3 regions of the Sphingobium agrisoli genome follow, and region 3 is predicted to be linked to each of the others. Evidence: predicted binding sites of a transcription regulator. Region 3 holds the regulator's gene; each other region holds the start of a gene.
What was found. Region 3 encodes LexA, which represses DNA repair genes until DNA is damaged. Its sites were predicted from a motif close to GTTCCNCNCTTGTTCT; they were not measured.

Region 1: a site for LexA is predicted at 1,645-1,660, ahead of recA (recombinase RecA). Genes of this name have one in related genera too.
Region 2: a site for LexA is predicted at 2,156-2,171, ahead of ACETPF_RS07035 (Panacea domain-containing protein). Genes of this name have one in related genera too.

What each region holds. Positions count from the first base shown of each region.
Region 1 is NZ_JBHDJI010000005.1:51,985-55,258, reverse strand. It holds gene ACETPF_RS10145 (ATP-binding protein) at 1-1,170, shown strand, start outside; gene ACETPF_RS10140 (response regulator) at 1,255-1,611, shown strand; gene recA (recombinase RecA) at 1,734-2,807, shown strand; gene ACETPF_RS10130 (HlyD family type I secretion periplasmic adaptor subunit) at 3,010-3,274, opposite strand, start outside.
Region 2 is NZ_JBHDJI010000003.1:114,542-117,815, reverse strand. It holds gene ACETPF_RS07050 (IS1595 family transposase) at 1-912, opposite strand, end outside; gene ACETPF_RS07045 (DUF6471 domain-containing protein) at 1,019-1,243, shown strand; gene ACETPF_RS07040 (hypothetical protein) at 1,240-1,638, opposite strand; gene ACETPF_RS07035 (Panacea domain-containing protein) at 1,619-2,122, opposite strand; gene ACETPF_RS07030 (glycosyltransferase) at 2,342-2,812, opposite strand; gene nhaA (Na+/H+ antiporter NhaA) at 2,964-3,274, shown strand, end outside.
Region 3 is NZ_JBHDJI010000011.1:90,214-93,487, reverse strand. It holds gene ACETPF_RS16720 (ComEC/Rec2 family competence protein) at 1-1,439, shown strand, start outside; gene lexA (transcriptional repressor LexA) at 1,460-2,131, opposite strand; gene ACETPF_RS16710 (molybdopterin molybdotransferase MoeA) at 2,208-3,274, opposite strand, start outside.

The DNA.
Region 1 (3,274 bases), on a different contig from region 3:
AAGCTCAAGCGGCAGGTGGCGCAGGCGACCAAGATGCAGGCGATCGGCCAGCTCGCCGGCGGCGTTGCGCATGATTTCAACAATATCCTGACCGCGATCATCGGCCATTGCGACCTGATGCTGATGCGCCATACGCCGGGCGATAGCGACTATGACGATATTCAGCAGGTCAAGTCGAACAGCAACCGTGCCGCCGGCCTCACACGGCAGCTGCTCGCCTTCTCCCGCCAGCAGACGCTGCGCCCGCAGATATTGCAGTTGCCCGACATCGTCGCCGACGTGTCCAATCTTTTGAAGCGCCTGCTCGGCGAAAATGTGAAGCTGGACGTGACGCATGGCCGCAATCTGGGCGCGGTGCGCGCCGATCCGGGCCAGCTGGAGCAGGTGATTGTCAACCTGGCGGTCAACGCCCGCGACGCCATGCCTGAAGGCGGCACGCTTAACATCCAGACCTATGCCGTCCCCGCCGCCAAGGTGCGCGAGATGCACCAGCAGATATTGCCGGCCGGCGACTATACCGCGCTCCGCGTGTCGGACACGGGCCTTGGCATTCCCCCCGACATATTGGCGAAGATATTTGAGCCCTTCTTCACCACCAAGGAACTGGGCAAGGGCACGGGCCTTGGCCTCTCCACCGTCTATGGCATCGTCAAGCAGTCGGGCGGCTATATCTTCGCCGAATCGGAACTGGGGCGCGGCGCGAGCTTCGTCATCTATCTTCCCGTCTATAGCGGCGCGGACGCGGACCTGCCGGTCGCCCCGCCTGCGCCCGTCCGCCGCGCGGAAACCTGGGGCACCGGCACTGTGCTGCTGGTCGAGGACGAGGATATGGTCCGCGCCGTCGCCGAACGCGCGCTCACGCGGCAGGGCTATCGCGTGCTGACCGCGCAGGATGGTGAGCAAGGGCTGGAGGTGCTCGGATCGGGCGAGACGATTGACCTCCTCATCTCCGACGTCGTCATGCCCAATATGGACGGCCCGGCCATGGTCGCCCGCGCGCGCCACAGCCACCCCGACCTTCCGGTGTTGTTCATGTCCGGCTATGCCGAGGAGCAGCTGCGCAAGTCGATCGACATCGCCAACGTCGCCTTCCTGCCCAAGCCCTTCTCCGTCAGCCAGCTTGCCGAAGCGGCGCGCGACGCGCTGGCGATGCGGCCTGCGGCGGAATGATCTTGCGCAGGGTTAAAGTGATTGCTCTGGGCAATGTCGCGCGGATCGGCTAGCGAATCGGCTGGGTTAGCAGGGACGTGCAGCATGTCGGACGCCAAGAGCATTTTGATCGTCGAAGATGAAGCGATGATCGGCATGATGCTGGAGGATTACCTCGACGCACTGGGCTACCGGCTCCACGCGGTCGCCTCCACGGTCGACGAAGCGTGCGCCCATGCGCGCGAAGGCGGGTTCGACGCGGCGCTGGTCGATTGCAATCTTCAGGGTGAAAAGAGCTGGCCCGTCGCCGATATATTGGCGAAGTCCGACATTCCCTTCATCTTCGCGACCGGCGGCATGGCCGACGATCTGCCGCCAGACCATGCCGACCGCCCGACCCTCGCCAAGCCGTTCACCATCGGCGCGGTGGAGCGGGCCTTGGGCCGGGTGCTGGGCGGATAGTCAGCGCGCGCGGGAGGCGAATAGGAAATTTCCGTTCCCCTCTTGTTCCGATAGAACAAACAGGATACATCATCGTCCAGGACGACGCGGACTCGCATGCCGCTTGACTTAAGGACCGGCTGATGACTGCACTGCTTTCACTCATCGATTCCAAGAAGACGGGGAATATGGACAGACAGAAAGCACTGGACGCAGCGCTCGCGCAGATCGACCGCGCCTTTGGCAAGGGCAGCGCGATGCGGCTCGGCAGCCGGGAGAAGCTGGAGATCGAGGCGATCCCGACGGGGTCGCTCGGCCTTGACATCGCGCTTGGCATCGGCGGCCTGCCCAAGGGCCGGATCATCGAGATTTACGGCCCGGAAAGCTCGGGCAAGACGACGCTGGCATTGCACGCCATCGCCGAAGCGCAGAAGGGCGGCGGCACCGCGGCCTTCGTGGACGCCGAACATGCGCTCGACCCCGTCTATGCCAAAAAGCTCGGCGTCAATATCGACGAACTGATCGTGTCGCAGCCCGACACCGGCGAACAGGCGCTCGAAATTGTCGACACGCTGGTGCGGTCGAACGCGATCGACGTTCTGGTGGTCGATTCGGTCGCGGCTCTGGTGCCGCGTGCGGAGATCGAGGGCGAGATGGGCGACAGCCATGTCGGTCTTCAGGCGCGCCTCATGAGCCAGGCGCTCCGCAAGCTGACCGGTTCGATCTCGCGCTCCAAATGCATGGTGATCTTCATCAACCAGGTGCGGATGAAGATCGGCGTGATGTATGGCAACCCGGAGACCACGACCGGCGGCAATGCGCTGAAATTCTACGCCTCGGTCCGGCTCGACATTCGTCGCACCGGGCAGATCAAGGATCGCGAGGACGTCGTCGGCAACGCGACCCGGGTGAAGGTGGTGAAGAACAAGGTCGCCCCGCCCTTCAAGCAGGTCGAATTCGACATCATGTATGGCGAGGGTATCTCCAAGATCGGCGAGCTGCTCGACATCGGCGTCAGGGCCGGGTTGGTCGAGAAATCGGGCGCCTGGTTCTCCTACGACTCGGTCCGCATTGGGCAAGGCCGCGAGAATGCCAAGACCTTCCTGCGCGAGCATCCCGAATTGTCGGAAAAGCTGGAAAAGGCGATCCGCGCCCAGACCGAAAAGGTCGCCGAAGGGATGATGACCGGACCCGATGCGGAGGATGATGGCGAATAGGCCCGATCGCCCTCGCCGGACGGATCATCCGGTCGAGGGGGTTGGGGCTTCCGCTCACCTTGCGCGTCACGCACCGAAAAGGCCCGCCCGTTGTGGCGGGCCTTTTACCGTCGGCCTTTTGGCGGCGTCGCTGCCGAAGGTCGCGCGAGAAGGCGCGGCCGGCTCAAGTTTTGGTGCCGATAGGGTCGCCTCTGTAGCGGGCTCACCGCTCGCGGCCAGCCTCCGCGCCGGCCTCCACCAGCGGCGAAAGCAGATACTGGATGATCCGCCGCCGGCCGGTGCGGATTTCGGCCTGTACGCGCATGCCCGATGTCAGTCGCAGCAGATGGCAGTCGCGCGAACCGGGGCTGCAATCGCCCGAGCGCAGCATGGTGTCGGACAGGCGGACCCGCACCTTGAAGCCGGTCGGGCCGGCGGGATCGGGCCGCGCCTCTTCCTCCAGCCCCTGCACCGAATCGCGGCCGATC
Region 2 (3,274 bases), on a different contig from region 3:
GGCATCCATCGCCGCCGCCGTCACCAGCGCGGCCTGAGTGCCGTTTGCTACGCGGCGGTTATCCTCACGCCACGAAGCCTCACCAGCGTAGGCATAGAGGTAGGGGCCGGCGATATGGTGGTGGGTGCCGACTTCCATGCGACGCAGGCGCGAGAAATAGCTTTCGGCCTGATTGGTGCAGACGCCCTTGTCCATGAACGCAACCGAGTGATTGACGCGGTGGGTTTCCCAGCCCGCGTGAAGGGCATCCCAGCCAGTGCCTTCGTCCGCGCAGATGGTGGCGAGAGTGCCGACATGATCGCGAACGTAGGGAACGGCATCGCCTTCGTTCTTCACGACAAAGGGCAGCGACTTGCCATCACGCTCGCGCATGATGACGACACACTGGCGCTTGCCGGTGAGGTTCACCTTGAGGCGGCGGTCCTTCCGATCTTCCTTGCGGTTTTCCGGCTTCACATAGCCGCCGAAGTAAGCGCCATCGATTTCGACCGTGCCGTCGAGCTGGCGATCAGCCAGTTCCTTCGCCATCGCCTCACGCAGCTTGTGGGTGAGAACGAAGGCCGTCTTATACTGGCAATCGAGGTCGCGGCTAAGCTGGAGCGAGGAAACGCCCTTAGCGCCGTTCACGAAGATGACGATCGCAGCCAGAAGGTCGGTGAAGCTCATCTTGCGCGAGGCGAAGATGGTTCCCGAAGTAACCGAAAACTGGTGATGGCAGGCGACGCACTTGAACTTGCGGCGCGAGGTGATGTTGTAGGTTTCGACGCAGCCGCAACGCGGGCAAACAGCCTCACCCTCGGTTTCCGGCCAGCGCATTTCGCAGAAGGTCCGGTAAGCCTTGTCCTCGCCCATGGTGAAAACAGCCTTGAGGCTGATCGTGCGGGCCTGGGCAGAGAGGAGAAAGTGCTGCATTGTCATCGTATCCGTTGCTTATGCATCGCATATAATGGCAATCGCGCACTGTTGTCAATGGCAAAGGTATCGAATATGATGCATCCGTAATCGAAAGGGATGCACCATGCCGAAGTCGCAGAAGGATTGGGAGGAACAGGTCAAGGGGCTGCTTAAAGCGGAGCTAAAGCGCCGTAGCTTGTCCTACGCCGACCTAGTGGGGAAGCTGGCCGATATAGGGGTGATGGACTCTGAGCCGAATATCAGGAACAAGCTGAGCCGGGGTAAATTTACAGCGGTGTTTCTGGTCCAATGTTTAGAGGCGATTGGGTCGCACGATCTACGGCTTTAATCTTTGTCCTTGAAGGTTCCCTCAAAAAACAAGGTAGCGAACACAATCAAAAGTGACCAAAGAACGCCGTCGATGAAGGATTTCAAAGCAACCGGGTCATGAACCTTCGTCCCATAGAGAACTGTTCCTAACCAAAGAGATACAAGGTAAAGATAACCTGCAGCACTTAGGGTTATGAAGCCGCATGTTGCCAACAGCAAAAACCAAAAAAAAATCCTTTTGATTTTGTTTATCGTTCGGCGGTGCTGAGCCTTCCACCAACGCTTGTCATTAGCGTCATCGTCTTCCGAAAAATTCGGAGACTTCATCTCAGCAGCGCGGCCAACGTCCTTGCTGCTAAGTCCGCTCAAGCGCCGCAATAGGTCGGCATCACCATCATCGCTCGGCTGCGTCAACGATCTCTCTTATTTTCTGTTGAAAATGAGGCTTGATCAGATCGTCAGGAATTTGCTTGCCTTTGACATTAGGATCGTAAGTCTGCTCCCAAGGAGTGCCAACCTCATGGGTTTTTTGACGAAGCGCCCAACCTGAAAACCGCTTGTAAGCAGCCCAAACCTTATCAAGGATAATCTGCAGATCCCGGTCCGAGGAATCTATCGTTGGACGCCTGCAGTCGCCTGTATCAAGATCATACCAAACGGCATCATCTGTGATAGCTCCGCCGCCGAAATGCTTGAACTCATGGTAGATGGACGGAATTACCGGCCCATGCTTCCATGCCTCTATGCGCTCTTCGAACAACCTAGTGCCAAGCAAACCTAAGACCCAGCCGTAAGCAATGTAAACGAGCTTGATCAGCTTAAGCGGCGTCAAAGGCCGCCCGTCCTCTTCGGCCTTTGCCAGAAAGTAGTTAGCTATGTGCTGCGGCGTGTAAGTCATATTGATGGCCTTGGTGCGCCGTTTGCAACCCCTAGAACAAACTGCGAACGCCCCTCTGGCTATATATAGGAATGGTTCGCTCAATGCGAACACAAAATTTGTGGGGCCTGCTTCCCTCCAATTAAAGGCGCGGGAAAGCATCCCGATCACGACGCATCACCATCTGCGATACATCCGCCATCGCGCGCGCGGGCAGGCGTAATCATGCTGGTGCGTTTGCTACATAATGCCGCTGGCCTCACACGCCTGCATCGCCTGCCACAGCAGGTTGAGGCAGTCCGCCTTCGTCGTGGGACCGGGGCGGGGATTGATGCAAAGGACGATGCGCGGATCGCCCTCGGCAACGGCCGTGATGGCGGCGATGGTCTGCGGATCGTTGGGATAGGCTCCGACGAAAATGCGGTAGTCGTCCGCCCGCCATTGTCGCAATGCGTTGCGAAGCATCGGGCCGATGACCTCCGCCTCCTGCCAGGCAGGGATGAAGATGGCGATGCGGCCAGGGTTAACCGAGGGCGGCAGCGTCATCGTCGTCATGCGCGGATGGCGGGCATAGACGGTCAGATCGCGCCAAATGCGGCGGAAGCCGAAGAGGATATCGATCAGCAGATCGTCGATACCGCCAATCGCTATGCCGATAGCGGCGAAGAGCAGCACTTCCCGATAAAGGCCGCCCATGGCCGTCGCTAGCATATCGCCCAAGACGTGCCTCCCAACGCGCCATGGTGGGACCATGCCATTTGCGTAAGCCCGTTCCAAGCCACTAACATTATTTATGTAATTTTATTCTACGGGTTGACCGGGGCGGCCCGTTGCCCTTTCTGAACGCCATGGAGCAAATGACATGAGCCGTCGCCAACCCTCAGCGATCCGGGCGTTCCTGAAAAGTCAGGCGGGCGGCGCCGTACTGTTGATGATGGCTTCGGCGCTGGCGATGATTGCCGCCAACCTTTCCGGGGCGGCAGGGCATCTTTACCACGACATGCTCCATGCGCCCGTCGGGCCGGTGCTTTCCCCTGCCATCGGCCCGATGACGCCGCATCTGTGGATCAATGACGGGTTGATGGCGATTTTCTTCCTGCTGGTCGGGCTGGAGATCAAACGCGAATTCGTCGATGGCGAGCTTTCGACCTGGGAGCGGCGGCGCTTGCCTGT
Region 3 (3,274 bases):
TCGCCGTGGCGCTCGCGACCGGGGATCAGGGCGCGATCAGCGAGGCGGACGCCGAGGCGATGCGGCGGAGCGGGCTCGCGCATCTCCTGTCGATCAGCGGGCTGCACGTGACGGCGCTAATAGGAGCGGTCATCTTCCTGCTGCTTCGAGTGCTGGCGCTCAGTCGGCGAGCGGCGCTGGGCCTGCCCCTGATGCTGATCGCGGGGGCGGGCGGCGCGCTGGCGGGGATAGGCTACACCTGGCTGACGGGCGCGGAAGTGCCGACGGTGCGGTCCTGCGTCGCGGCGCTGCTGGTGCTGTGCGGCATGGCGATGGGGCGCGACGCGATCACCCTGCGGCTGGTGGCAACGGGCGCGCTGATCGTGCTGTTGCTGTGGCCGGAGGCGCTCGTGGGACCGAGCTTTCAGATGAGTTTCGGGGCGGTGACCGCGATCGTGGCGCTGGCCGAGCATCCGCGCTTCCGTGCCTTTGCGGCGGCACGGGACGAAGGGTTGGGGCGGAAGGCGGCGCGGGTGCTGGCGGTGACGCTGGCGACAGGGATTGCGGTCGAACTGGCGCTGATGCCGATCGGGCTGTTCCATTTCCACAAGGCGGGGCTGCTGGGGGCGTTCGCCAACCTGGTCGCGATCCCGCTCACCACCTTCGTCGTCATGCCGCTGGAGGCGCTGGCGCTGCTGTTGGACGTGGTGGGGCTGGGCGCGCCCTTCTGGTGGGGGACCGAGCAGGCGCTCGACCTGCTGCTGCTGATCGCCCACGGCGTGGCGGCGAGCCCGATGGCGACGATGGTTGCGCCGGTAATGCCGGTGCTGCTGTTCGGGCTGATCGCCGGCGGGCTGCTCTGGTGCCTGTTATGGCGGACGGCCATGCGCTGGGCGGGGCTGGCGCCGGTGGGCATCGGCATGACGCTGGCGCTGCTCACGCCAGCGCCTGACGTTCTGGTCACGGGGGACGGCCGGCATGTTGCGGTGCGGAGCGGGGCTGGCATGGCCCTGCTGCGCGAGCGGGCGGGGGACTATGTGCGCGACGTGCTGGCCGAAAGCGCGGGCTATGCGGGCGAGCTCGGCGCCATTGCCGACCTGCCGGCGGCGCGCTGCTCGACCGATCTCTGTGCGCTGGAGATGGAGCGGCATGGGAGGCGGTGGCGGCTGCTGCTGACGCGGAGCGACATGCTGATCGAGCGGGCCACCTTTGCGCGGGATTGCGCGGCGGCGGATATCGTGATCAGCGACCGGCGGCTGCCGCGCTGGTGCCGGCCGCGCTGGCTGAAGGTCGATCGGCGGCTGCTGGCACGGACGGGGGGATTGTCGATCGACCTGGCGCGGGCCGAAGTTCACACCGTCACAAGGCCCGGTGACGCGCATCCGTGGATTGTTGGGCCGGCGCGAAAACCCACGCCTAGCGCTTCGAACCCTGGGCCCCGGCTTTCGCCGGGGAGCTAAGGGGTCATGAGTTCGCCTGATTAGTTATAACGCCGCAGCAGCCCGGCGAGCTTGCCCTGGATGCGGACCTGGCGCGGATCGTAGATTTGCGGTTCGTACGCGGCGTTGGCGGGATCGAGCCGTACCTTCGCGCCGTCGCGGCGGAAATATTTGAGCGTCGCTTCGGCCTCATTAATCAGCGCGACAACGATCTGCCCCTCGCGCGCGACCTCTGTCCGCTGGATCAGCGCGAAGTCGCCGTCGAGGATGCCTGCCTCGACCATCGAGTCGCCGGATACTTCGAGCGCATAATGGTCGCCCGCGCCGAGCAGGGCAGCGGGGACGGACAGCATCGTCTGCCCCTCCATCGCCTCGATCGGCACGCCGGCGGCGATGCGGCCGTGCAGCGGGATTTCGACCACGTCATTGGCGGCGATCGGGAGCGCCGGCGCGGCCTTTGGCTTCAGTTGCACGACCGGCGCGGGCGCGCGATGCATTGCTTCAGGGAGCTTCAGCACTTCGAGCGCGCGGGCGCGATTGGGCAGGCGGCGGATGAAGCCGCGCTCCTCCAACGCGTTGATGAGCCGGTGGATGCCCGATTTCGAGCGCAGGTCGAGCGCGTCCTTCATCTCCTCGAACGACGGCGACACGCCGCCTTCCTCAAGCCGGGTCTGGATGAAGCTCAGCAATTCCTGCTGCTTGGGCGTCAACATCGCGGTCCTCCATGGAACGTATGAGGAACGCATAGGAAACACATGCGGATTAGTCAACGGGTTTCCGCGGTAACATTCAGCCAAGCGGCAGGATTGTGACGCGACCGCCGGCATGCGCCGGAGGCGATCCGGCGGGGCGCAAAATCAGGCAGTCGGCGCGTGCCATCGCGGCGGTGGCGGCGCTGTCCTGCGAGGTGGCGGAGACGATGCCCTCCCCGGTGCGGAAGGCGCGGAGATACTCGTCGCGCTCGGCCGTGGCGGGGAGCGGTGAAGCCAGTGGCGCGTCGCTGGTCTGCGGCAGGGGCCGGGCCGCACCGGACAGGTGGCGCACCAGCGGCAACAGGAAGAGAGTGGCGGTGACGAAGGCGGACACCGGATTGCCGGGCAGGCCCAGGAAGAGCGCGTCGCCCATCCGGCCCGCCATCAGCGGTTTGCCGGGCCGCATCCTTATCTTCCAGAAATCCAGCGTGCCGCCCGCCGCCGCGAGGGCCGGGCGGATGAGGTCATGATCGCCCACCGACGCGCCGCCGGTCGACACGATGAGGTCGGCCGATCGCGCACTGTCCAGCGCGGCGGTGGTGGCGTCGAGATCGTCGGGGACGATGCCGAGGTCGGTGACGTCGCAGGGAAGGGCCGCGAGCAGCGCGGCCAGCATGGGCGCGTTCGAGGATGGGAGAAAGCCGGGCGGGGTCGGCGCGCCGGGCGGGACCAGTTCGTTGCCGGTGGACAGGATCGCGACGCGCGGGCGGCGGCGGACCGGCAGCGCGCCATGGCCCGCGAGGACCGCGAGCGCGATCTGGGCAGGGCCAAGATGCGTGCCGGCCTCCAGCAACGTCGCGCCGCGCGCGAAATCGGAGGCGGCCGGGCGGACATGGCGACCGGCTGGTAGAGGGTCATCGCTCGCGGTCAGACGATAGCCGTCGCGAGTGGCGTTTTCCTGCATCAAAATGGCGTCGGCGCCGGGCGGCAGGGGCGCACCGGTGAAGATGCGGCAGGCTTCGCCGGGACCGATGCGCGCGAGGGCGGCCGCACCAGCCGCGCTTTCCTGCGTCAGGCGCCAAGGGCCAGGATAGTCGGCCGCGCGCACGGCATAACCATCCATCGCCGAAAGGTCGGCCCAGGGCTGGTCGCGCAAGGCCTTGA